DNA from 3 places in the Streptomyces sp. NPDC031466 genome. Region 1 is predicted to be linked to each of the others. Evidence: riboswitches for the same ligand, from Rfam matches in the RefSeq annotation. Region 1 holds a riboswitch; each other region holds the start of a gene.
What was found. A riboswitch is a leader RNA that binds a small molecule or an ion and turns the genes downstream of it on or off. The one in region 1 is predicted to bind cyclic di-AMP.
Positions count from the first base shown of each region.

Region 2: another riboswitch for cyclic di-AMP. It lies ahead of ACZ5GP_RS25055 (C40 family peptidase); the one in region 1 lies ahead of ACZ5GP_RS32255 (M23 family metallopeptidase).
Region 3: another riboswitch for cyclic di-AMP. It lies ahead of ACZ5GP_RS15135 (M23 family metallopeptidase); the one in region 1 lies ahead of ACZ5GP_RS32255 (M23 family metallopeptidase).

Region 1 is NZ_JBVIJT010000016.1:69,084-76,383, reverse strand. It holds gene ACZ5GP_RS32270 (DNA gyrase/topoisomerase IV subunit A) at 1-675, opposite strand, end outside; gene ACZ5GP_RS32265 (M16 family metallopeptidase) at 901-2,268, shown strand; gene ACZ5GP_RS32260 (M16 family metallopeptidase) at 2,265-3,650, shown strand; cyclic di-AMP (ydaO/yuaA leader) riboswitch at 3,899-4,060, shown strand; gene ACZ5GP_RS32255 (M23 family metallopeptidase) at 4,073-4,876, shown strand; gene ACZ5GP_RS32250 (GntR family transcriptional regulator) at 5,066-5,752, shown strand; gene ACZ5GP_RS32245 (HPr family phosphocarrier protein) at 5,965-6,246, opposite strand; gene ACZ5GP_RS32240 (bifunctional acetate--CoA ligase family protein/GNAT family N-acetyltransferase) at 6,383-7,300, shown strand, end outside.
Region 2 is NZ_JBVIJT010000010.1:113,387-120,686, forward strand. It holds gene pcrA (DNA helicase PcrA) at 1-1,672, opposite strand, end outside; cyclic di-AMP (ydaO/yuaA leader) riboswitch at 1,975-2,130, shown strand; gene ACZ5GP_RS25055 (C40 family peptidase) at 2,139-3,425, shown strand; gene ACZ5GP_RS25060 (hypothetical protein) at 3,541-3,894, opposite strand; gene ACZ5GP_RS25065 (C40 family peptidase) at 4,239-5,315, shown strand; gene ACZ5GP_RS25070 (hypothetical protein) at 5,349-5,987, shown strand; gene ACZ5GP_RS25075 (LuxR C-terminal-related transcriptional regulator) at 6,477-7,205, opposite strand; gene ACZ5GP_RS25080 (PspC domain-containing protein) at 7,202-7,300, opposite strand, start outside.
Region 3 is NZ_JBVIJT010000005.1:663,065-670,364, forward strand. It holds gene ACZ5GP_RS15105 (Twin-arginine translocation pathway signal) at 1-129, shown strand, start outside; gene ACZ5GP_RS15110 (4a-hydroxytetrahydrobiopterin dehydratase) at 135-455, shown strand; gene ACZ5GP_RS15115 (hypothetical protein) at 602-1,561, opposite strand; gene ACZ5GP_RS15120 (chaplin) at 1,736-1,960, opposite strand; tRNA gene ACZ5GP_RS15125 (tRNA-Met) at 2,420-2,493, shown strand; gene ACZ5GP_RS15130 (PP2C family protein-serine/threonine phosphatase) at 2,649-3,809, shown strand; cyclic di-AMP (ydaO/yuaA leader) riboswitch at 4,012-4,159, shown strand; gene ACZ5GP_RS15135 (M23 family metallopeptidase) at 4,170-5,246, shown strand; gene ACZ5GP_RS15140 (aldo/keto reductase) at 5,350-6,294, shown strand; gene ACZ5GP_RS15145 (PrsW family intramembrane metalloprotease) at 6,318-7,300, opposite strand, start outside.

The sequences.
Region 1 (7,300 bases):
CGGCACGAACTTCATCAGCGTCTCGAGGTCGGCCCCCGGGTGCTTGATCAGGTGCCGGGCCGCGGCGATGACCTCGCCGAGGTTGTGCGGCGGCATGTTCGTCGCCATGCCGACCGCGATGCCCGACGCGCCGTTGACCAGGAGGTTCGGATAGGCCGCCGGGAGGGCGGTGGGCTCCATTTCCTGGCCGTCGTAGTTCGGCTCGAAGTCGACGGTGTTCTCGTCGATCGACTCCGTCATCAGGGAGGTGGCGTCGGCCATCTTGCACTCGGTGTACCGCATGGCGGCCGGCGGGTCGTCGTTGCCGAGCGAGCCGAAGTTGCCGTGGCCGTCCACCAGCGGGAGGCGCATGGAGAAGGGCTGGGCCATGCGCACCAGCGCGTCATAGATCGACGCGTCGCCGTGCGGGTGCAACTTACCCATGACCTCGCCGACCACGCGGGCGCACTTCACATAGCCGCGGTCGGGGCGCAGACCCATCTCGTTCATCTGGTAGACGATCCTGCGGTGCACCGGCTTCATGCCGTCGCGGGCGTCCGGCAGGGCCCGGGAGTAGATGACCGAATACGCGTACTCGAGGAAGGAGCCCTGCATCTCGTCGACGACGTCGATGTCGAGGATCCTCTCCTCGAACGAGTCGTCGGGCGGCGGGGTCTTCGTGCTGCGGCGGGCCATCGCTGCTGCGGCTCCTTCACCAACAAGTGCGGGTTCTGACGCCGACCATTGTGGACCGTCCCACTGACAACGCCGACCACGACCCGTGCGGCGGCGACGTCACGGCCGGGACTACGCCCTGAGCGGACCGGGAACTTCGTCAGGTGTCAGCACGCTTGCATACAGTGGCAGGACTGGCAGCAACGGTTCTGATCCAGCGAAGATCCAGCGATCGAAGGGACGTACATGCCCATGGGTCACACGGCCACAGCCGAGGCCGGCTCCGGCGGCCTGACAGCGACCGAGCACCGGCTGGCCAACGGCCTGCGCGTGGTGCTCTCCGAGGACCACCTGACCCCGGTCGCCGCCGTCTGCCTCTGGTACGACGTCGGCTCCCGCCACGAGGTCAAGGGGCGTACCGGCCTGGCTCACCTCTTCGAGCACCTGATGTTCCAGGGCTCGGAGCAGGTGCCGGGGAACGGACACTTCGAGCTGGTCCAGGGAGCGGGCGGCTCGCTCAACGGCACGACGAGCTTCGAGCGCACCAACTACTTCGAGACGATGCCCGCCCACCAGCTGGAGCTGGCCCTGTGGCTCGAGGCCGACCGGATGGGCTCGCTGCTCTCCGCGCTCGACGAGGAGTCCATGGAGAACCAGCGCGACGTCGTCAAGAACGAGCGCCGGCAGCGCTACGACAACGTCCCGTACGGCACGGCCTTCGAGAAGCTGACCGCCCTCTCCTACCCGGAGGGCCACCCCTACCACCACACGCCGATCGGCTCCATGGCCGACCTCGACGCGGCCACGCTGGAGGACGCGCGCGCGTTCTTCCGTACGTACTACGCGCCCAACAACGCGGTCCTCTCGGTCGTCGGCGACATCGACCCCGAGCAGACCCTCGCCTGGATCGAGAAGTACTTCGGGTCGATCCCCTCGCACGACGGCAAGCAGCCGCCGCGCGACGGCTCCCTGCCCGAGCGCATCGGGCAGGAGCTGCGCGAGGTCGTCGAGGAGGACGTCCCGGCCCGCGCCCTGATGGCCGCCTACCGCCTGCCGGAGGACGGCACGCGCGCGTGCGACGCCGCCGACCTGGCGCTGACCGTCCTCGGCAGCGGCGAGTCCTCCCGGCTCTACAACCGGCTCGTGCGCCGTGACCGCACCGCCGTCGCCGCGGGCTTCGGGCTGCTGCGCCTGGCCGGCGCCCCCTCGCTCGGCTGGCTGGACGTGAAGACCTCCGGCGATGTCGAGGTCCCGGTCATCGAGGCCGCCGTCGACGAGGAGCTGGCCCGCTTCGCCGCGGAGGGCCCCACCCCGGAGGAGATGGAGCGCGCCCAGGCACAGCTGGAGCGCGAGTGGCTCGACCGGCTCGGCACGGTCGCCGGCCGCGCGGACGAACTGTGCCGGTACGCGGTCCTGTTCGGCGACCCGCAGCTCGCCCTCACCGCCGTCCAGCGCGTCCTCGACGTCACCGCCGAGGAGGTCCAGGAGGTCGCCAAGGCCCGCCTGCGCCCCGACAACCGCGCGGTGCTCGTCTACGAACCCGTGGCCACCGCGGACGGGACAGCCGAGGACGCCGTGGAAGAGGACGCCGAAGAAGAGGAGGCGGCGAAGTGAGCGAGGCCGCGACGATGCAGTTCCACCCGCAGCCCCAGGCCGGCACGGCCAAGCCGTGGGCCTTTCCCGCCCCCGAGCGAGGCGCCCTGCCCAACGGCCTCACGGTGCTGCGCTGCGACCGCCCGGGCCAGCAGGTCGTCGCCGTGGAGGTGCACCTGGAGGCGCCCCTGGACGCCGAGCCCGAGGGTCTCGACGGCGTCGCCACGATCATGGCGAGGGCCTTCAACGAAGGCACCGACAAGCACTCCGCCGAGGAGTTCGCCGCCGAGCTCGACCGCTGCGGTGCCACGATGGACGCGCACGCCGACCACCCCGGCGTCCGGGTCTCCCTCGAAGTCCCGGTCTCCCGCCTCCCGAAGGCGCTCGGCCTGCTCTCCGACGCCCTGCGCGCCCCCGCCTTCGCGGACAGCGAGATCGAGCGCCTCGTGCGCAACCGCCTGGACGAGATCCCGCACGAGGCCGCCAACCCGGCGCGCCGCGCCGCCAAGGAACTCTCCCGGCAGCTCTTCCCGGCCGGCACGCGCATGTCCCGGCCCCGCCAGGGGACCGAGGAGACGGTCACCGCCATCGACTCGGCGGCCGTACGCGCCTTCTACGAGAAGCACGTCCGCCCCGCGACGGCCACCCTGGTGATCGTCGGTGACCTCACGGGCACCGACCTGGACGCCGTCCTCGCGGACACCGTCGGCACCTGGACGGGCGGCACGGCCGAGCCCCGCCCGAGCCTGCCGATCACCGCCGACGACACGGGCCGCGTCGTCATCGTGGACCGCCCCGGAGCCGTCCAGACGCAGCTCCTGATCGGCCGCATCGGCCCGGACCGGCACGACCGGATCTGGCCGGCCCAGGTCCTCGGCACGTACTGCCTCGGCGGCACCCTCACCTCCCGGCTGGACCGCGTCCTGCGCGAGGAGAAGGGCTACACCTACGGAGTGCGGGCGTTCAGCCAGGTCCTGCGGTCCGCTCCGGACGGCTCGGGCGCCGCGATGCTCGCCATCAGCGGATCGGTCGACACCGCCTCCACCGGCCCCGCGCTGGACGACCTGTGGAAGGTCCTGCGCACGCTCGCCGCGGAGGGCCTGACGGACGCGGAGCGCGACGTGGCGGTGCAGAACCTCGTGGGCGTGGCCCCGCTCAAGTACGAGATGGCCGCCTCCGTCGCCGCGACGCTCGCCGACCAGGTCGAGCAGAACCTGCCGGACGACTTCCAGGCACAGCTGTACCGGCAGTTGGCCGCCACCGGCACCGTGGAGGCCACCGCGGCCGTCGTGAGCGCCTTCCCGGAGGACCACCTGGTGACCATCCTCGTCGGTGACGCCGCGCAGATCGAGGAGCCCGTCAGGGCGCTCGGCATCGGCGAGGTGAGCGTGGTCAGCGGCTGAACCAGAGGCTGCGGCCGACCAGAGGCCGCGCTCGATCCAGAGGCGGCGGCTGAGCGAGAGTCAGCGCGTTTCGAGGCCCCGGTGACCGGTTCGGTCGCCGGGGCCTCATATGTCCGAGTTTGTATGGCGGTTGCCCGTCTGCCGTGTGGCGTGCGCAACAAAAGTGTCGATCCGTTTGTCGATTGAAAGAGGGGGCGCTTAGCTTCGATCCGGCTGTCCGTCACACACCACGTCGCATCCGCGGCACCGGACAGTCATCGCCGAGTCCCCGTACGGTGCGAGCCAGGGGAGCCGGGGACCCACAGTCCCTTGGGGTGAATCGGGCACCTTGCCGTCAGGTGAGGGGCTCGTAGGAGACCTTCCTGCTCCGAACCCGTCAGCTAACCCGGTAGGCGAGAAGGAAGGAAAGGATCAGCCGCTTCATGGCGTTCACCCGTGCCACCGGGAAGCACCGTCGTCCCAGCCGCCTCACCCGCACGACCGCGAACGTCGCGGGCGTCGCCGCGCTGACCACCACCGGGGTCATCGGAGGCATGGCCGCTCCGGCGCTCGCCGCCGTCGACGAAGGGGCCGTGGAGCACACCGGCCTCACCCAGGCGATCTCCGTGGGCGGCTCGCTCGCCGAGACCATCGACGCCCAGGCCGCCGCGCAGCGCCAGGCGGCCGAGGACGCCGCCGCCGCCAAGCTGGCCGAAGCGGCCGCCAAGAAGAAGGCCGCCGAGGACAAGCGCAAGGCCGAGGCCGAGGCCAAGGTGAAGGCCAAGAAGGAGCGCGAGGCCAAGGAGCGCGCCGCCCGCGCGGCCGAGCGCAAGCGCCTGAACGCCTACGTCTCCCCGATCTCCGGCTCGTACGTCTCCACGGGCTACCAGACCGGCGGCGCCATGTGGTCCTCCGGCAGCCACACCGGCGTCGACTTCCACGCCGCTTCCGGCACCCCGGTCCACGCGGTCGGCGCGGGCACCGTCGTCGAGGCCGGCTGGGGCGGCGCGTACGGCAACAACGTCGTCATCAAGATGAACGACGGCACGTACACCCAGTACGGCCACATGTCCTCGCTCGGCGTCACCGTCGGTCAGACGGTCACCCCGGGCCAGCAGATAGGCCTCTCGGGCTCCACCGGCAACTCCAGTGGCCCGCACCTCCACTTCGAGGCCCGCACCGGCCCCGAGTACGGCTCGGACATCGACCCCGTGGCGTACCTGCGCTCGCACGGCGTCAACGTCTGACCTCTCAGCACACCGAAGACCCCGGCTCTCCCGAGCCGGGGTCTTCGCGGTTTTCCGGCCCTTCCGCGCTTGGCCAAAAGATATCCATGGATTGCGGCCCGCCGTCGGTAATTCCGGCACTCTGCAATAGAGTTGCCGAACGAGCGTCGGTCGACCGCGTTTCGCGGGGATTAAGGCGGAGGTCCGGTCATGCGTATTCCCGCGCATTCGGTGTGCACGGCCATCCGGGACGACATCGTCTCCGGTGTCCACGAAAGGGGCGGCCGGCTCACCGAGGAGCTTCTGGCCCGCCGCTACGGCGTCTCGCGCGTTCCGGTGCGCGAGGCCCTGCGCACCCTGGAGGCCGAGGGGTTCGTCGTCACGCGCCGACACGCGGGCGCCTGCGTCGCCGAGCCCACGGAGCAGGAGGCGGCCGACCTCCTGGAGCTGCGCATGCTGCTCGAACCGCTCGCGGCCGCCCGCGCGGCCCGGCGCCGCACCGACGCGCACCTCAAGGTCCTGCGCGGCCTCGTCCGGCTCGGCCAGGAGCGCGCGCGGCGGGGGCAGGGGGAGGATCTGCGGTCACTGGGCGGCTGGTTCCACGAGACGCTCGCCCAGGCCTCCGTCAGTCCCGGCCTCATCGCGCTGCTCGCCCAGCTCCGGCACAAGATCGCCTGGATGTACGTCGTGGAGCCGTCAGCGGCGCCGTTCGACGCGTGGGCGCAGCGCGCGGCGATCGTCGACGCGGTGGGCCGCGGGGACGGGGAGCGGGCCAGGGCGCTCACCTGCGACCAGATGGAGCGGACCGCGGGCGCGCACCGATTGCGCCATACAGCGAGCGCGGGCCGTGTGAGGGATCCGCAACATCCCGTCAACACGGTGAGCCTTAGGAATTAACGCGCGTGCCGTATACAAGTCACAGGGCGGCGTTATTCGAGAGAATTCATTCTGCGTGAATTTCGGAACGCGCCGGAGCGCGCGGTAACGCGCCGGATCGCACCGACTCGCGCCGGATTTCCTCTGAGTTGCCCTGGATAAAGCGAAGAGCCCACCCCGTGTTCCGGAGTGGACCCTTCAAAAGTGCTGCGCGATCGAACGCGCTGGGTGGCTCAGACCGTCTCCGGAAGCTCCTCGAGGCCCTCCGCGACCAGCTTCGCCAGACGGTCCAGGGCGGCGTCCGCACCCTCGGCGTCGGAGGCGAGGACGATCTCCTCGCCGCCCTGGGCGCCGAGGCCGAGCACCGCGAGCATCGAGCCGGCGTTGACCGGGTTGCCGTCGGCCTTGGCGATCGTCACGGGGACGCCGGCGGCCGTGGCCGCGCGGACGAAGATGGAGGCGGGTCGGGCGTGAAGGCCCTCGGCCCAGCCGACGTTGACGCGGCGCTCAGCCATGTGTTGCTGCCCTTCCAGGTGTCTCACACTTGTCTAGACCATTGTCGCATGCCGTGGCGGGTGCTCCGTCGGCCGAACGCCGGTCCTCCTCGACCGTACCCGGACCGCATGCCCCCGCGACCCGTACGCTGGCCCCATGCAGACCCCGTCGGATCAGCAGGATCGGCATCGGCAGGACCGGCACGACTACCCGTCGCACTGGGAAGCCGACGTGGTGCTGCGCGACGGGGGCACCGCGCGGATCAGGCCCATCACGGTCGAGGACGCGGACCGCCTGGTCAGCTTCTACGAACAGGTGTCCGACGAGTCGAAGTACTACCGCTTCTTCGCGCCCTACCCCCGGCTGTCCGCCAAGGACGTGCGCCGCTTCACCCACCACGACCAGGTGGACCGGGTGGGACTCGCGGCCACGGTGGGCGGCGAATTCATCGCGACGGTGCGCTACGACCGCATCGACGAGCGTGGCATGGCCGCCAGCGCGCCGGCCGACGAGGCCGAGGTCGCCTTCCTCGTGCAGGACGCCCACCAGGGCCGTGGCGTGGCCTCCACGCTCCTCGAACACATCGCGGCGGTCGCGCGGGAGCGGGGCATCCGCCGGTTCGCCGCCGAGGTGCTGCCCGCCAACACCAAGATGATCAAAGTCTTCACGGACGCCGGCTACCGGCAAAAGCGCAGCTTCGAGGACGGTGTCGTCCGCCTGGAGTTCGACCTGGAGCCGACCGACCGCTCCCTGGCCGTGCAGCGCGCCCGCGAACAGCGCGCCGAGGGACGCTCGGTGCAGCGGCTGCTGACGCCGGGCTCGGTCGCGGTGATCGGCGTGGGCCGCACCCCGGGCGGCGTCGGCCGCAGCGTGCTGCGCAACCTCCAGGAGGGCGGGTTCACCGGGCGCCTGTACGCGGTGAACAGCGCCTTCGACGAGGGTGCGGAGATCGACGGCGTCCCCGCGCACCGCTCCGTGACGGCCATCGAGGAGTCCGTGGACCTCGCGGTGATCGCCGTGCCCGCCGAGAAGGTGGCCCACGTCGTCGCCGACTGCGGCGAGCACGGCGTACGC
Region 2 (7,300 bases), on a different contig from region 1:
CGAGCACGGCCTCCAGGACGACGGCCGGGCCCGCGCCGGACTCGACGATGGTCCGCAGGTCCTCCATGAGCGCGTTGAACCGCTTGACGGCGTTGGTGGAGCGGGCCGCCATTCCGTACGCCTCGTCGACGCGACGCAGTGCCTGCGGGAAGGAGATCTTCTCGCGCTGCGAGAGGGCGTCGATCATCGCCTCGGCGCGGTCGCCAATGCCCCTCTTGGGGACGTTGAGGATGCGCCGCAGCGGGACCGCGTCCTCGGGGTTCGCGAGAACGCGCAGGTAGGCCAGCACATCGCGGACCTCCTTGCGCTCGTAGAAGCGGACGCCGCCGACGACCTTGTAGGGCAGGCCGACACGGATGAAGATCTCTTCGAAGACACGGGACTGGGCGTTCGTCCGGTAGAAGATCGCGACGTCGCCGGCCTTCGCGTCACCCGCGTCCGTGAGCCGGTCGATCTCGTCGGCGACGAACTGCGCCTCGTCGTGCTCGGTGTCGGCGACATAGCCGGTGATGCGGGCGCCCGCGCCCTGGTTGGTCCACAGGTTCTTCGGGCGCCGGCTCTCGTTCCGCTCGATGACGGCGTTGGCGGCGGTCAGGATCGTCTGCGTGGAGCGGTAGTTCTGCTCCAAGAGGATCGTCGTCGCGTCGGCGTAGTCCTCCTCGAACTGGAGGATGTTGCGGATGGTGGCACCGCGGAAGGCGTAGATCGACTGGTCCGCGTCACCCACCACGCACAGCTCCGCGGGGTCGTCGCCCTCGCCTCCGGAGGGGCCGACCAGCTCGCGCACCAGTGCGTACTGCGCGTGGTTCGTGTCCTGGTACTCGTCGACCATGACGTGCCGGAAGCGGCGGCGGTAGTGCTCGGCGACGTCCGGGAAGGCACGCAGGAGGTGGACCGTCGTCATGATCAGGTCGTCGAAGTCCAGCGCGTTCGCCTCGCGCAGGCGTGACTGGTACATGGCGTAGGCCTGGGCGAGGGTCTTCTCGAAGCCGTCGGCCGCCTGCGCCGCGAAGTCCTCCTCGTCGATCAGCTCGTTCTTCAGGTTCGAGATCTTGGCGCTGAAGGACTTCGGCGGGAACTTCTTGGGGTCCAGGTCGAGATCGCGGCAGACCAGGGCCATCAGGCGCTTGGAGTCCGCGGCGTCGTAGATCGAGAAGGAGGACGTGAAGCCCAGCTTCTTGTACTCGCGGCGCAGGATGCGGACGCAGGCGCTGTGGAAGGTCGACACCCACATCGCGTTGGCCCGGGGGCCCACGAGCTGCTCGACGCGCTCCTTCATCTCGCCCGCGGCCTTGTTCGTGAAGGTGATCGCGAGGATCTGGCCGGGGTGCACACCGCGCTCGGCGAGGAGGTACGCGATGCGGTGGGTCAGCACGCGGGTCTTGCCGGAGCCGGCGCCGGCGACGATGAGCAGCGGGGCGCCCGCGTGCACGACGGCCGCGCGCTGGTTCTCGTTCAGCCCCTCCAGGAGCGTCGCCGGGTCGATGACCGGGCGCGGGGCACCGTCGCGGTAGTGCGTGTCCCGGGTCATGGGCACGTCGAACTTCCCGCTGAACAAGTCGTCCGGAACGGGTTCCGGAGCGCTGTCCTCGGGCGGCGGCGGGGGCTCTTCGTCCGCGGCCCGGGAAGGCTGCAGGTCCGCCAGGAAGCTGTCATCAAAGAGGCTGCTCATCGCCTCCCGAGTCTAGGCGGCCCCACTGACAAACCGCCCCGGGTTCCGACCACCTCACATCCGCCGGTGACTCACATCCGGTGACCGGCTCACCTTCCTCTACGCCCCGCCCACGAACGCTCACGCTCCGCAGCGGCCCCCGGGCTTCCCGCGTCATGCTCACCTCACGCCCGCATCAAGGCCCTCGTAAAGTCACGGAAATGTATCGGGCATATCGAACATCAACCTTCACACCCGCCTCACGAGTTGGCTAGCGTGCTGCGCGGGCCGCTCGTCCCCCGCCGGCGAACCTCGCCGGGAGCGGGTGGCCTCCGCCGAGTCCGACGCGTTCGGAGCCGGGGACCCACCGAAAACCTGGGGTGAATCGGTCCCGTACGCAGTACGGGACCGTAGGGCAACCTTCCGGAGCACCCGCCCGAACCCGACAGCTAACCCGGTAGGCGGTCTACGGAAGGAGTCGCCTCCCTTGGCGTCGCACCGCAAGCCACGGACCCGGCCGACCGCACCCCGGACCCGCACCACCCCGGCCGTCGGCATCACGACGGCGGCCCTGACCTCCGTGGCCCTCCTGTCGCAGAGCGCGCAGGCAGCCCCCTCCGAGCCGACGAGGCCCCGCCTCGAAGAGCCCGGCCCCGAAGGACCCAGCCTCGAAGAGGTGCGGAAGAAGGTCGACGACCTCTACCACCAGGCGGGCGTGGCCACCCAGAAGTACAACTCGGCCAAGGAAAAGACCGACAAGCAGCGCAGGAGGACCGACCGCCTGCTCGACGACGTGGCCCAGCGCGCGGACAAGCTGAACGAGGCACGTCAAAAGCTCGGCTCCTACGCCGCCGCGCAGTACCGCACCGGCGCCGCCTCCCATACGGCCGCGATGATGCTGGCCGACGACCCTCAGGGTTACTTCGACCAGAACCACCTGGCGGGCCGGCTGACCGCGCGGCAGAAAAAGGCCGTGGACGACTACCAGGCGCAGCAGGCGTCGGCGACGAAACAGCGCGCGAGGGCGGCGCAGAGCCTCGAGACGCTGAGCGACTCCCGCGACGGCCTCAGGACGAGCAAGCGGACCGTCCAGAAGAAGCTGGGCGAGGCGCGTGAGCTGCTCTCGGAGCTGACCGCCGAGGAGAAGGCACGGCTCGCGGCGGCCGAACGGAAGCGGGAGCGGGAGGCCGAGCGCAAGGCCGAGGGACTGGCGCGCGAACAGGCCGCCGAGGCGGAGCGCAAGCACAAGGCCGAAGAGGCGGCGCGGAAGGAGACGGATCGGGGCCAGGGGCAGGGGCACGGGGGCGGGCAGGCCGAGGGTGCGGGAGAGGGCCAGGACGGCGGCTCAGGGACCGGAGCCGGGTCGGGTCCCGGGTCGATCCCCGGGTCGATTCCCGGGTCGGGGAGCACGGACAGCGGGTACTCCACCAAGGCCGCGAAGGTCGTCGATTTCGCACGGGCCCAGCTCGGCAAGCCGTACGTCTGGGGCGCCACCGGTCCGGATTCCTACGACTGCTCCGGGCTCACCCAGGACGCGTGGAAGGCCGTCGGGATCTCCCTGCCGCGCACCACATGGGATCAGGCGAAGGCGGGCACAACCGTGAGAACCGCCGATGCCGAGCCGGGTGACCTGGTGTTCTTCTACGACGACCTCAGTCATGTGGGGATCTACATCGGCGACGGCACGATGATCCACGCCCCGAGGCCGGGCGCGAACGTCCGTGTCGAGGCGATCTCCTACCTGCCCATCCACAGTGTGGTGCGCCCGGCATAACCCTGGTGAGCGCCCTCTACGCGCGCGTGGCCCGCACTCTTCGCGGAGTGCGGGCCACGCGCGCGTAGAGGGTCGCTAACGGAGGGCCGTTACCGGAGGGCCGTCATTGGGGGGATCAGGTCCACAGCACGGCGATGAAGATGTTGGCCGTCGTCAGCAGCCCCACCGCGCCGAACACGCCCTTGTCGATCTTCTCCTCGTCCCGCTTCACGTAGACCAGCGCGAGGATCACGATCAGCACGGCCATCTTGATGCCGATCTTGAGGTTGTTGACCGGGTTGTCGTCGGCCTGGTTCAGGCCCACCAGGACGGCACCGGTCACGAGCATGGTCAACGCGCCGTGCAGCATCGCGGGGCTGAAGCGGGCGGTGCCCTGGCCCATCTGCTTCATCTGGGTCAGGAAGCCGCCCAGGAGCGAGGCGATGCCGATGATGTGCAGGCCGACGAAGAGATGGATGAGTACGTCCATGAGGCCGGAGCCTAGCCCGGCCCCACGTCGCCCACCTCGGGCGGCCCCTTATCACCCCGCGACGGACAGCTGGGGCACAGCCACCACAATGGCCACACTCATGACAAGTAGGTCATCGAATCCGCATCCGGAACGGGCATACATGGTCGCCGTTCCGCCCACTTCCGTCAGTTGCACGCAAGCCCTCACCGGGCCGTTACGTCCGGGTTTAGCGTCCTTCACCAGGTGACCGGATCCCCACCGCCGCCCGTCCAGGGCGGCAGTCGGTCATCACCGCCGAGAAACCCGGCGGCGGCCCGCTCCCCCTGTGCGGGCCGTCGCCGGTCAGGTAAGGAGCCCCCTTCGTGGCAGCGCACCGCAAACCCCGACAGCGCTTGCTCACCGGCCGTGCGGCCCGCACCGCCGCCACCCTCGCCCTGGCGGGAGCCGCTTCGGTGACCGCCCTCGACGGCACCGGGCACGCGGACCCCCGGCTCAGCCCCGCCGAGGTGAAGTCCAAGGTCGACGCGCTCCACCGGGAGGCGGAGATCGCCACCGAGAAGTACAACGGGGTGAAGGAGAAGGCCGAGAAGGCCGAGACCTCCCTCGGCGAGCTGCGCGACGAGGCGGCCCGCAAGACGGCCGAACTCAACTCCGCCCGCGAAAGCCTCGGTTCATACGCGGCCGCCCAGTACCGCGCGGGCGGCATCGACCCCTCCGTGCAGCTCGCGCTCTCCTCCGACCCCGAACAGTTCCTGGACCGCGCCTCGTTCGCCGACCGGGCCGGCAACCGCCGGGCCGCCGCCATCAGGGACGTGCGCAAGAAGCTCCGTCAGATCGACCAGCTGCACGCCGAGGCCGACGGTCACCTCTCCACCCTCCGCTCGCGCCAGGCGGAACTGCGGAAACACAAGAACACGATCACCGGCAAACTCGGTGAGGCCAAGCGGCTGCTGTCCCGGCTCACCGCCGAACAGCGCACACAGCTCGCGGACGCCGAGCAGCGCACACAGCTCGCGGACGACAACACCGACCGGGTCACCCGTTCGCACACCCGGACCCCGCAGCCGCACGCACCGTCCAAGGCTCCCAACGCCCGCGCCGCGGCCGCCGTCTCCTACGCCTACAAGGCGATCGGCAGCCCCTACGTATGGGGCGCGACGGGCCCCAACGCCTTCGACTGCTCGGGGCTGGTCCAGGCCGCCTACCGGGCGGCGGGCGTCTCGCTGCCCCGCACCACCTACGCCCAGATCGCCGCCGGGGAGCGCGTCGCACGCTCCGCACTCCGCACCGGTGACCTGGTGTTCTTCTACTCGGGCATCAGCCACGTCGGCATCTACGTGGGCAACGGCCAGATGATCCACGCCCCGAACCCGAGCGCCCCGGTGCGGCTCGCACCGATCGACCACATGCCGTTCGCGGGCGCCACCCGGGTGGTGTGAACCGGCCCGACGGCCCCCAGTACTGTCGGGTCCATGCCCAGCCGTACGTTGCCGCCGCCTCCCCCTCCCGCGCAGCTGCGCACCTGGCCGGACCGTCGGGCGCTGCTCACCGACCGGGGCATGGCCCTCCACGAACTCCGCCGACGCCACCTCGGGGTGCACCGGCTCCTGTTCCTGTGGCTGTGCGGTCTCGGCGCCGTGATCGGCTGGGCACTGCTGATGCAGCCGATCAAACTCATCGAGGAGAAGGACGCCACGGGGCTCATCCTCGGCCCGGTCCTCGCGGTCCTCGGCCTCGCGGCGCTGGCGCCCTCGGTGGTCGGCGTCGTCCTCAGCCTCCGCCGCGACCGGCGGATACGAGAACTCACCGACGCCTGGATCGCCCTGGACCGAGACCCGGCGTCCGACGCCCGTCTGCGCTCCCCCGGCCTCAGCCTCTTGTGGCTCCTGTCCTCCCTCGCCGTGTGCGCGCTCGGCCTGTGGGCGTCCTTCGAGTCGGCCGCGTACGCCGAACCCGGCCACGAGACGTACGCCGACGTCGCCCTCGGCATGGGCACGGGCCTCCTCCTGTGGCTGACGGGCCTGCTGGGCGCCGCCAAGGCCCTCACCCACTACCGCTGGGCCCTGCGGGTACTGGCGCCGCTCCCGGCCCCCGGCGGCACGCACCCCTAGCGCGACTCCACCGAGCCCCCTTCCCGAAGTCCGTCTACGAATACTCAGCGCTGGTCACGCCGGCCCCGAGTACTCGCCCGTGTGCGGTGCGGAAGCCGCGCTCCTCCCGCGAGGTGCGGGTTCGATGGGCCGGCGACAGCCACTACCGACCCCCGCTGGACGGCACCCTCTGCCGACCAAGCTGACCGCGCACCGCGCGAGGGCGGCCCAGGCGGCGGCACTACCCGGGACGACCCTGGCGGCCCCGCTGCCCAGGTCGTCCCCCGAGGCGCCCACCACTCAGGGCGACCCGGCGCACCCGACGCCTAGGGACGGCACCCGACGCCAGAGGCAGAACCCGGCGCCAGGGGCGGCACCCGACGCTCGAGGCAGCACCCGGCACCCAGCCAACCTGGCCGCGCCCCGTGCCTCGCACCCCGAACCTCGCGCAGTCAGCCCCCGTACCGGCCGGCCGCTGCGCGACCGGCTCCGCAGCAGCCCCTCAGCACCTCAGACCAGCCGCCGCGCCGTCGCCCACCGCGTCAACTCATGGCGGTTGGAGAGCTGAAGCTTCCTCAGGACCGCCGAGACATGCGACTCGACCGTCTTCACGGAGATGTAGAGCTGCTTGGCGATCTCCTTGTACGCGTACCCCCGCGCGATCAACCTCAGGACCTCCCTCTCCCGCTGCGTCAATCGGTCCAGGTCCTCATCGATCGGGGGCGCGTCCGTGGAGGCGAAGGCGTCGAGGACGAAGCCGGCCAGGCGTGGCGAGAACACCGCGTCGCCGTCCTGCACCCGGAAAATGGAGTCCACCAGGTCCGTACCGGTGATGGTCTTGGTGACATAGCCCCGGGCACCGCCCCGGATGACGCCGATGACATCCTCGGCGGCATCGGAGACCGACAGCGCCAGGAAACGCACCGGACTCTCCGCGTCGGCCATCAACGGTGCGCAGCGGCGCAGCACTTCCACGCCTCCGCCACCCGGAAGGTGCACGTCCAGCAGGACGACCTCGGGGCGTGCGGCCCTGATGACCGTGACCGCCTGGTCGACGTCGGCGGCCTCGCCGACCACCTCGACGCCGGTGATGTCGGTCCGGCCGATCTCCGCCCGCACCCCGGTACGGAACATCCGGTGGTCGTCGACCAGGACGACCCGCACACGACGCCCACCCGCACCGCCCTCGTCCGAACCGGTCGGCTCCGCGGGTTCGCCCGCCTCGGTCGCGTCGCTCATGTCGTCGCCGTCCTCTCCATCTCCAGCTCGACTTCCGTGCCGCCGCCCGGCACCGCGCGCAATCGCGCCGTGCCGCCATTGCGCTGCATGCGGCC
Region 3 (7,300 bases), on a different contig from region 1:
GTCGAGACCCGGTCCGCGCGTATGCGGCGTGAGTTGTGCACTCTTCAGCGGGTTATGCGGCCGTGGCAGGATGCCCCGGTCGGCAGGGACCTCGCCGAGGTTCTGGAGCCCGTCATCGAGGGGAGCTGAAGAGCGTGGCAGAGGGACCGGTGCCGCTGAGTGAGCAGGAGATCGAAGCGGCTCTTCGGGAAATTCCGGGGTGGCGCCGCGACGGTGACGAAATCACCCGTTCTTACGGGATCCGCTACCACGGCGGAGTGGCGTTGATCGTGCACGTCGCCGATGTGGAGCGCCTCATCGGTCACCATGCGGACATCGATCTTCGGTGGGACAACGTTCGCTTCGGCATCACCACTCATGACGCCGGGCACAAGCTGACCGCTGCGGACTTCGAACTCGCAAAGCGAATCGACGAAATCGCCCAGGCACACGGGGCAGAGACCCTCATCGCCTGATTTCGGCATGGCGGAAAGGGGCCGTCACGTTCTGGGGTGCTGTCGATGTGCCGGGGCGAGGGTGGCCTGTGGGGTCGGTGTGTCGTCGGGCTTCGGGGTGTTTCCGGCCTGAGGCTGTGGTGTGTTGCGGGGCTGGCCGCGCGGGGTCACTCCGCTTCAGCGCGCGTCCGGCGGGTCCGGCGCCAGTACGAGTGGGCGGCGACGGTCAGTGTGATTCCGTAGACGGCGAACGCGGTCAGGCCGATCCAGGCGACCAGCAGCGCATCGCTCGCGGAGTGGAAGTCGCCTCGCCGCATCGTCACCATGCCGGTCGAGGCCAGGGTCAGGTACCCGATGCCGAACACCCCGTACGGAGCCAGCGTGGCGGCGCCGAGCAAGGCCGGGGCCAGCGGGAGCCAGCGGGGGACGCGGCGGCCGCGCAGCCACAGCGACCAGCGCGGGAAGACCTGGCCCCACGGACGGGCCAGGCCCCACAACAGGAAGGCGCCGAGCGCGGCCAGCAACACGGTGCCGTCCAGGCCCCAGGACTCCAGCGTCAGCCAGATTCCTGACGCGCCGTTGCGCTCGGAGACGGCGAGCATCTCCTCGCCGGTCATCCCGGCGAAGGCCCCGCCGGACGCCCAGATGAGCTTCATCGCCGCGTAGGGGAGAAAGGCCGCCGTCCCGACACCGGCCGCCAGTTGGACCGGCCCGGAGGCGGCGGAAGGAGTCCGTGCGACGGCCGCGGCGGGCGGGGGGCGCACGGACCGGGCCGTGGCCGCGAGCAGCACGACCCCGGCCGCCGCCAGCGCGTGGTTCGCCGCGGCCACGCCGTTGTCCACCCCCTGACCGAATACCAGGGTGATGACGTCCATCAGCAAGCCGAACGCGGCCATCCCGGCCGGCACGCAGAGCACCCACAGCCCCACCCGCGACGCCGGCCGCAGTCCGTACCGTGCGACCGCGCCGCAGGTCAGGGCCGCCCCCGCCCCCACCGCCGCGACCCCCCAGCCCAGCGCCGGGGGACCCGGCTCGCTGCCCAGGTAGAACAGGGGCGTCCCGCTCAACGCGCACGCCACGCCGAAACCGGCGTACACCACCGCCCACGCCGTCGTGGCCCGGCCCACCCGGCAAGGCCACCGCTGCCACCACGTGCGCCAAGGCGCCCTCGTCATCCCCGTCGCACCGACCATGCGGTGACCATCGCATCGACCGCAGCGGCGCGGCGTCAACTGCCGGGACGAGCTGCACACGCCTGACGGGTGAGCACCCTCTACGCCCGAGGTACGACCCGCTTCGGGTTACTGCGGTTCGCAGACGTTGTTCGGGGTGGGGTTGAGGACGCCGGCGACCGAGATGGTGTTGCCGCAGAAGTTCACGGTGGCGTGCACGGGGGCCTGCACCAGGTTGCCGGTGGCGAGGCCGGGGGAGTTGGTGACCTTTCCGTCGGCTTGGGGCTCGGGCCCGGGGTCGTCGGCGGTGGCCGGGGCGGTACCGAGGGCGAGGGTGAGCGCGGTGAGCGCCATGGCCACGGCGAGGGCTCCGCGCTTGCTCCGGTGCCTGGGGCTCGGGCTCGGGCTAGGGGGAGGAGTGGACATGGGTGCCGCCTTCCGAAGGTGCAGGGCTGCTTTACCTGGGAGCCTCGCGGGCGCAGCGCGAAGGGGCTCGGCCGGTGACCCGGCAGAGGGAAACGAATCGCCCATTCGTACGCCTGGGCGTGCGCCCGGGGGCACGGTGTGGCAGGACGTGCAGGTCGTGCGCCCGGGAGCGCGGCGTGGCAGGACGTGCAGGTCGTACGCCCGGGGCGCGCCGCACGCCCGAGACGCACCCGGGACACGGCGCGATACCCCGGACGCCGAGCCGGCGACCACCGACCCCGCCGCCCCGACCGCCCCGCCGGACCCCGCCACCCCCGACCACCCCACCGGCCCCCGGAGAAGCGGTTCGCTTCATCCGTCCGGATGGCGTACTGTTGTGTTTACCGACGCGGGGTGGAGCAGCTCGGTAGCTCGCTGGGCTCATAACCCAGAGGTCGCAGGTTCAAATCCTGTCCCCGCTACTGAAGGCCGAGGGCCGGAAGCATTTCGATGCTTCCGGCCCTCGGTGTTTTCCGCCCCGTGACCCGCTCGGCCCACACCGGCTCGCACCCCCGCCCCGCTGCGGGAAACCTGGGTGCAGCGCGGTGATGGGCGCAAACTCGGCGGGAGACAAGCGGTGGGGCAGCGTGGAGGTACCGGCGGCAGCGGAGCCACCGCGCACGAGCGGGCCTTCGTGCGGGCCCTGCCGGTCCTGCTCCTGGTCGTCGGGGTCCTGTACGACGCCTCGACCCCGCCCGACTTCACCGCGGCCCCGCTCTTCACGGCCGCCCCGCTGATCGCCGCCCCCTTCTACTCGCTCCTGAACACCGCCCTGACCGGCGCCGCGGCCTCCGTCTCCGTCATCGTGCTGCACTACGGCAACGCGGCGAACAGCCATGTCGAGGCCGTCACCGAACTGCTGACCGTGATGACCGTCGCCGCCCTCGCCATCGTCATCAACCGCGTCGTGCGCCGCGGCAACGACCGGCTCGCCACCGCCCGCTCCATCGCCGAGGCCACCCAGCGCGCCGTGCTGCCGCAGCCGGACCCCCGGATCGGCGGGCTCGACATCGCGGCGCGGTACGAGGCCGCGCAGGCGGACGCCTTCATCGGCGGCGATCTGTACGCCGTACAGGACACCCCGCACGGCGTGCGGCTCATCGTCGGCGACGTGCGCGGCAAGGGCATGGGCGCGGTGGCCGCCGTCGCCGTGGTCATCGGCGCCTTCCGGGAGGCCGCCGAGCAGGAGGCCACCCTGGAGGCGGTGGCGCAGCGCCTGGAGCGGGCGCTGGCGCGGGAGGGCACCCGGCGGGACGGGCTGGACGCCTTCGAGGGGTTCACCACCGCCGTCCTCGCGGAGATCCGGCTCAGCGACGGCTGCGTACGACTGGTCAACCGAGGGCATCCCGAGCCGCTGCTGCTGCGCGGCGACGGGCGGCTGTGCGTGCTCTCCCCGAGCGAGCCCGCGCTGCCGCTCGGCATGGGCGAACTGGGCGGCTGGCCGGACCGGGCGGACGAGTCGAAGTTCCCGCCCGGCGCGATGCTGCTCTTCTACACGGACGGCCTGTCGGAGGCGCGCGACGCCGCGGGCGTCTTCTACGACCCGGCGGCCCGGCTCGGCGGGCGGATCTTCCCCGGCCGCGAGGGCCCGCACGCGCTGCTGGCCACGCTCACGCAGGAGGTGCGGCGGCACACCGGGGGCGCGGCCACGGACGACATGGCGCTGCTCGCCCTGCGGCGCCCCGCCACCGCGGACGTGACCCACGGACACCACGAGCGTGACGGTGACCCGGGGTGACCGAAGTGCGTTGCCGCACGGCCCAACTGACGTTTTGTCAACGCGGCGAGGGGTCAACTCGCCCCGGTCCTGGCGCCCGTGTCCTGATAAGTACGGGCCGAAGCCGTTAACGATCAATCGGAACGGCTTGGAATACGGGCCCCCCGTCTATTAACGTTCGATAACGCAGCGCGGTCGTCCCAGCCGTCACCAGCGACGGCTCCGTGCGCACGCGCCTAATCCCGCAAGGGAGCCGGGGAACCACCAACTTGGGGTGAATCAGGCATCCGCGCCCTCGTGCCGGATGCTCGTAGGAGACCTTCCTGCTCCGAACCCGTCAGCTAACCCGGTAGGCGAAAGGAAGGAAAGGAGCGCGCCCCAGTGGCGTCCAACCGGCCTGCCCCCCAAGCCGTGTACATACCGAACGACGACGATTTCGGTGGGTACGACCAGGAGACCTGGGAGGAATGGAACCCCACCGAGGAGTCCGTCCGCCCCGTCCGCGGCAGGCACCGTGTGCACAAGAAGGGCGGCGGCGGGCTCGCCCGCAGCTCCACCGTGCTGGGCGTCGGCGTCATCGCCGCCGTCGGCGCGGGAGGCATCGCCACCGCGCAGGACGGCAAGCCGCCGGTCACCATCTCGATGCCCGACCTGGGCGCCGTCGCAGACTCGCTGCCCAAGGCCGACTCGCTTCCCGGCATCGGCTCCCTGATGGCCGACGACGCGTCCGCCGCCGCGGGCGCCGATGCCGTCCCGGCCGCCACGCCGCTCACCACCGCCGGTGCCGGCACCGCCGGTATCCGGCAGGGCGGCGCCGACGCGGGCGAGGCGTTGCGCGCCCGCATCATGCGGCAGGCGGAGAACCAGCAGGCCCAGGCGGACGACGCGGTGCGCACCGCGGCCGAGGAGAGCGCCGCCGAGAAGGCCGCCGCCGAAGCCGCCGCCCAGCAGCGGGAGGCCGAGCGCGAGGCCGACGCGAAGGCCGCCGCCCAGAAGAAGAAGGAGCGGGAGGCCCGGGAGGCCAAGGCCCTGGCCGAGCGTCGGGCCAAGCTCGCCAAGAGCTATGCGCTGCCCACCTCCTCGTACACCCTGACCTCGCACTTCGGTGACGCCGGTGCCATGTGGTCCTCCGGGCACCACACCGGTCTGGACTTCGCCGCGCCGACGGGTACCCCCCTCAAGGCCGTGCACACCGGCACCGTCAAGGAGGCCGGCTGGGCGGGCGCGTACGGCTACCGCACGGTCCTGGAGCTGCCCGACGGCACCGAGGTCTGGTACTGCCACCAGTCCTCGCTCAACGTCAGCGTGGGTCAGAAGGTCGCCACCGGCGATGTCATCGGGCGGGTCGGCGCGACCGGCAACGTCACCGGTCCGCACCTGCACATGGAGGTCCACACCGCGGGCGGGGCCAACATCGACCCGCTGTCCTGGCTGCAGGGCAAGGGCCTCAACCCCTGAACAGCCCCTGAGCAGCCCCTGAGCGCCCCCTGAGTCCGGCGCCCGCGCGCGCCGAGCCGTGCCCTGCCGGAATTCCCCTTCCGGCAGGGACGTTGAGGAACGCATGACTTCTCTCCGTACGCTCGGCTCATCCGACCTCGACGTCTTCCCGCTCTCCCTCGGAGGCAACGTCTTCGGCTGGACCGCCGACCGGGACGCCTCCTTCGCCGTCCTCGACGCCTACGTCGCGGCGGGCGGGAACTTCGTCGACACCGCCGACGCCTACTCGCACTGGGCGGACGGCAACAAGGGCGGCGAGTCCGAGACGCTCATCGGCGCGTGGCTCGCCGAGCGCGGCAACCGCTCCGATGTCGTCGTCGCCACGAAGGTCGGCTCCCACCCCGATTTCAAGGGACTCTCCGCCGACACCATCAAGGGCGCCGCCGAGGCCTCCCTGCGCCGCCTCGGCACCGACTACATCGACCTCTACTACACCCACTTCGACGACCCGTCGGTCCCGGTGGAGGAGATCATCGGGGCGCTCGACGAGCTGGTGCGGGCCGGGAAGGTGCGGGCGATCGCCGCGTCCAACATCGCCCCCGACCGGCTCCAGGAGTCCCTCGACTTCTCCGACCGCGAGGGCCTGGCCCGCTACGTCGCGCTCCAGCCCCACTACAACCTCGTCTCCCGCGACACCTACGAAGGCCCCCTCCAGGAGGTCGCCTCCCGCGCCGGCCTCGCGGCCGTCCCCTATTTCGCGCTCGCGTCCGGCTTCCTCACCGGCAAGTACCGCCCCGGCACGCGGGTGGAGAGCGCGCGCAGCGGCCGCGTCGAGGAGTACGTGGGCAGTGAGCGCGGCGAGCGGGTGCTGAACGCGCTCGACCGGATCGCGGCCGAGCGGGACGTCCAGGTCGCCACCGTGGCGCTCGCCTGGCTCGCCGCCCGGCCGACCGTGGCCGCGCCGATCGCCTCCGCGCGCACGGTCGAGCAGCTGCCGGCCCTGCTGGCGGTCGCGGACGTGGAACTGACCGAGGTGGAGCTGGCGACGCTCACGGCGGCCTCCGCCTGACGCCGGGCGTGGCGCCGGGGCGCTTAGGAGCGGTAGAGGTTGTGCGGCGGCCAGCCGTACGCCGGGTGGCCGTACGGGGGGCCGCCCGGTGCGGGGCCGCCGTATGCGGGGCCGTAGGCAGGGGCGCCGTAGGGCGGCGGGTGGCCGTGTCCGGCGTAGGGCATCCCCACGGCCAGGGGCATCGGCATGGGGTACAGGACCGGCGCCGTCGCGCGGGCCGCGTAGGCCAGGGCGGGGCGGGCCGGCCCGCGGCGCTCCCACAGCTCTTCGAGCAGCTCCCGCTCGCGTACGACGAAGTCGGCGCCGGCCCTGCCGCGGCGCCCCCGGTGGCGCAGGAACGCCAGGGACGTCGCGTACGTCTCGTACTCGGCGACCGTGCGGGCCGCCGCCTTCCCCCAGGTGTACGCGGCGTAGTCGCGGGCCAGCGCGCGGGCGCGCATCGAGCCGAGCGCGTACGGCTCGGGCGGGGTGAGCCAGCCCGCCGCCGCGTAGGCGGGCAGCTCGGCGCGGATCAGGCGCAGTTCGCGCTGCCGGGTCCAGATGGCCAGCCAGGTCACCAGGCCGAAGGAGGGCAGCATGAACAGCGCGTACACGGTGAAGAAGCCGTACTGCCCGAAGACCGCGGAGCCGTTCCACAGCGCGTGCACGCCCATCGCGAGCAGCAGCCCGGTGAGCGGGAGCAGCACGCGGCGCACGTGCTGGCGCTCGGCGAAGAACGCGGCGAGGCCGAAGCCGATGCCGGTGAGGACGGTGAAGAGCGGGTGCGCGAACGGCGACATGACCACGCGCACGAAGAACGTCGCGGCCGTCACGGAGGCCAGGCCGCTGTCGCGGCTGAGCTGGTCGGTGACGAAGGCGTTGCCGAGGTAGAGGATGTTCTCGGTGAACGCGAAGCCGGTCGCGGTCACCCCGGCGATCACCACGCCGTCGACGACGCCGGTGAAGTCGCGTCTGCGGAACAGGAAGACGAGCAGGACGGCGGCGGCCTTGGCCGACTCCTCCACGA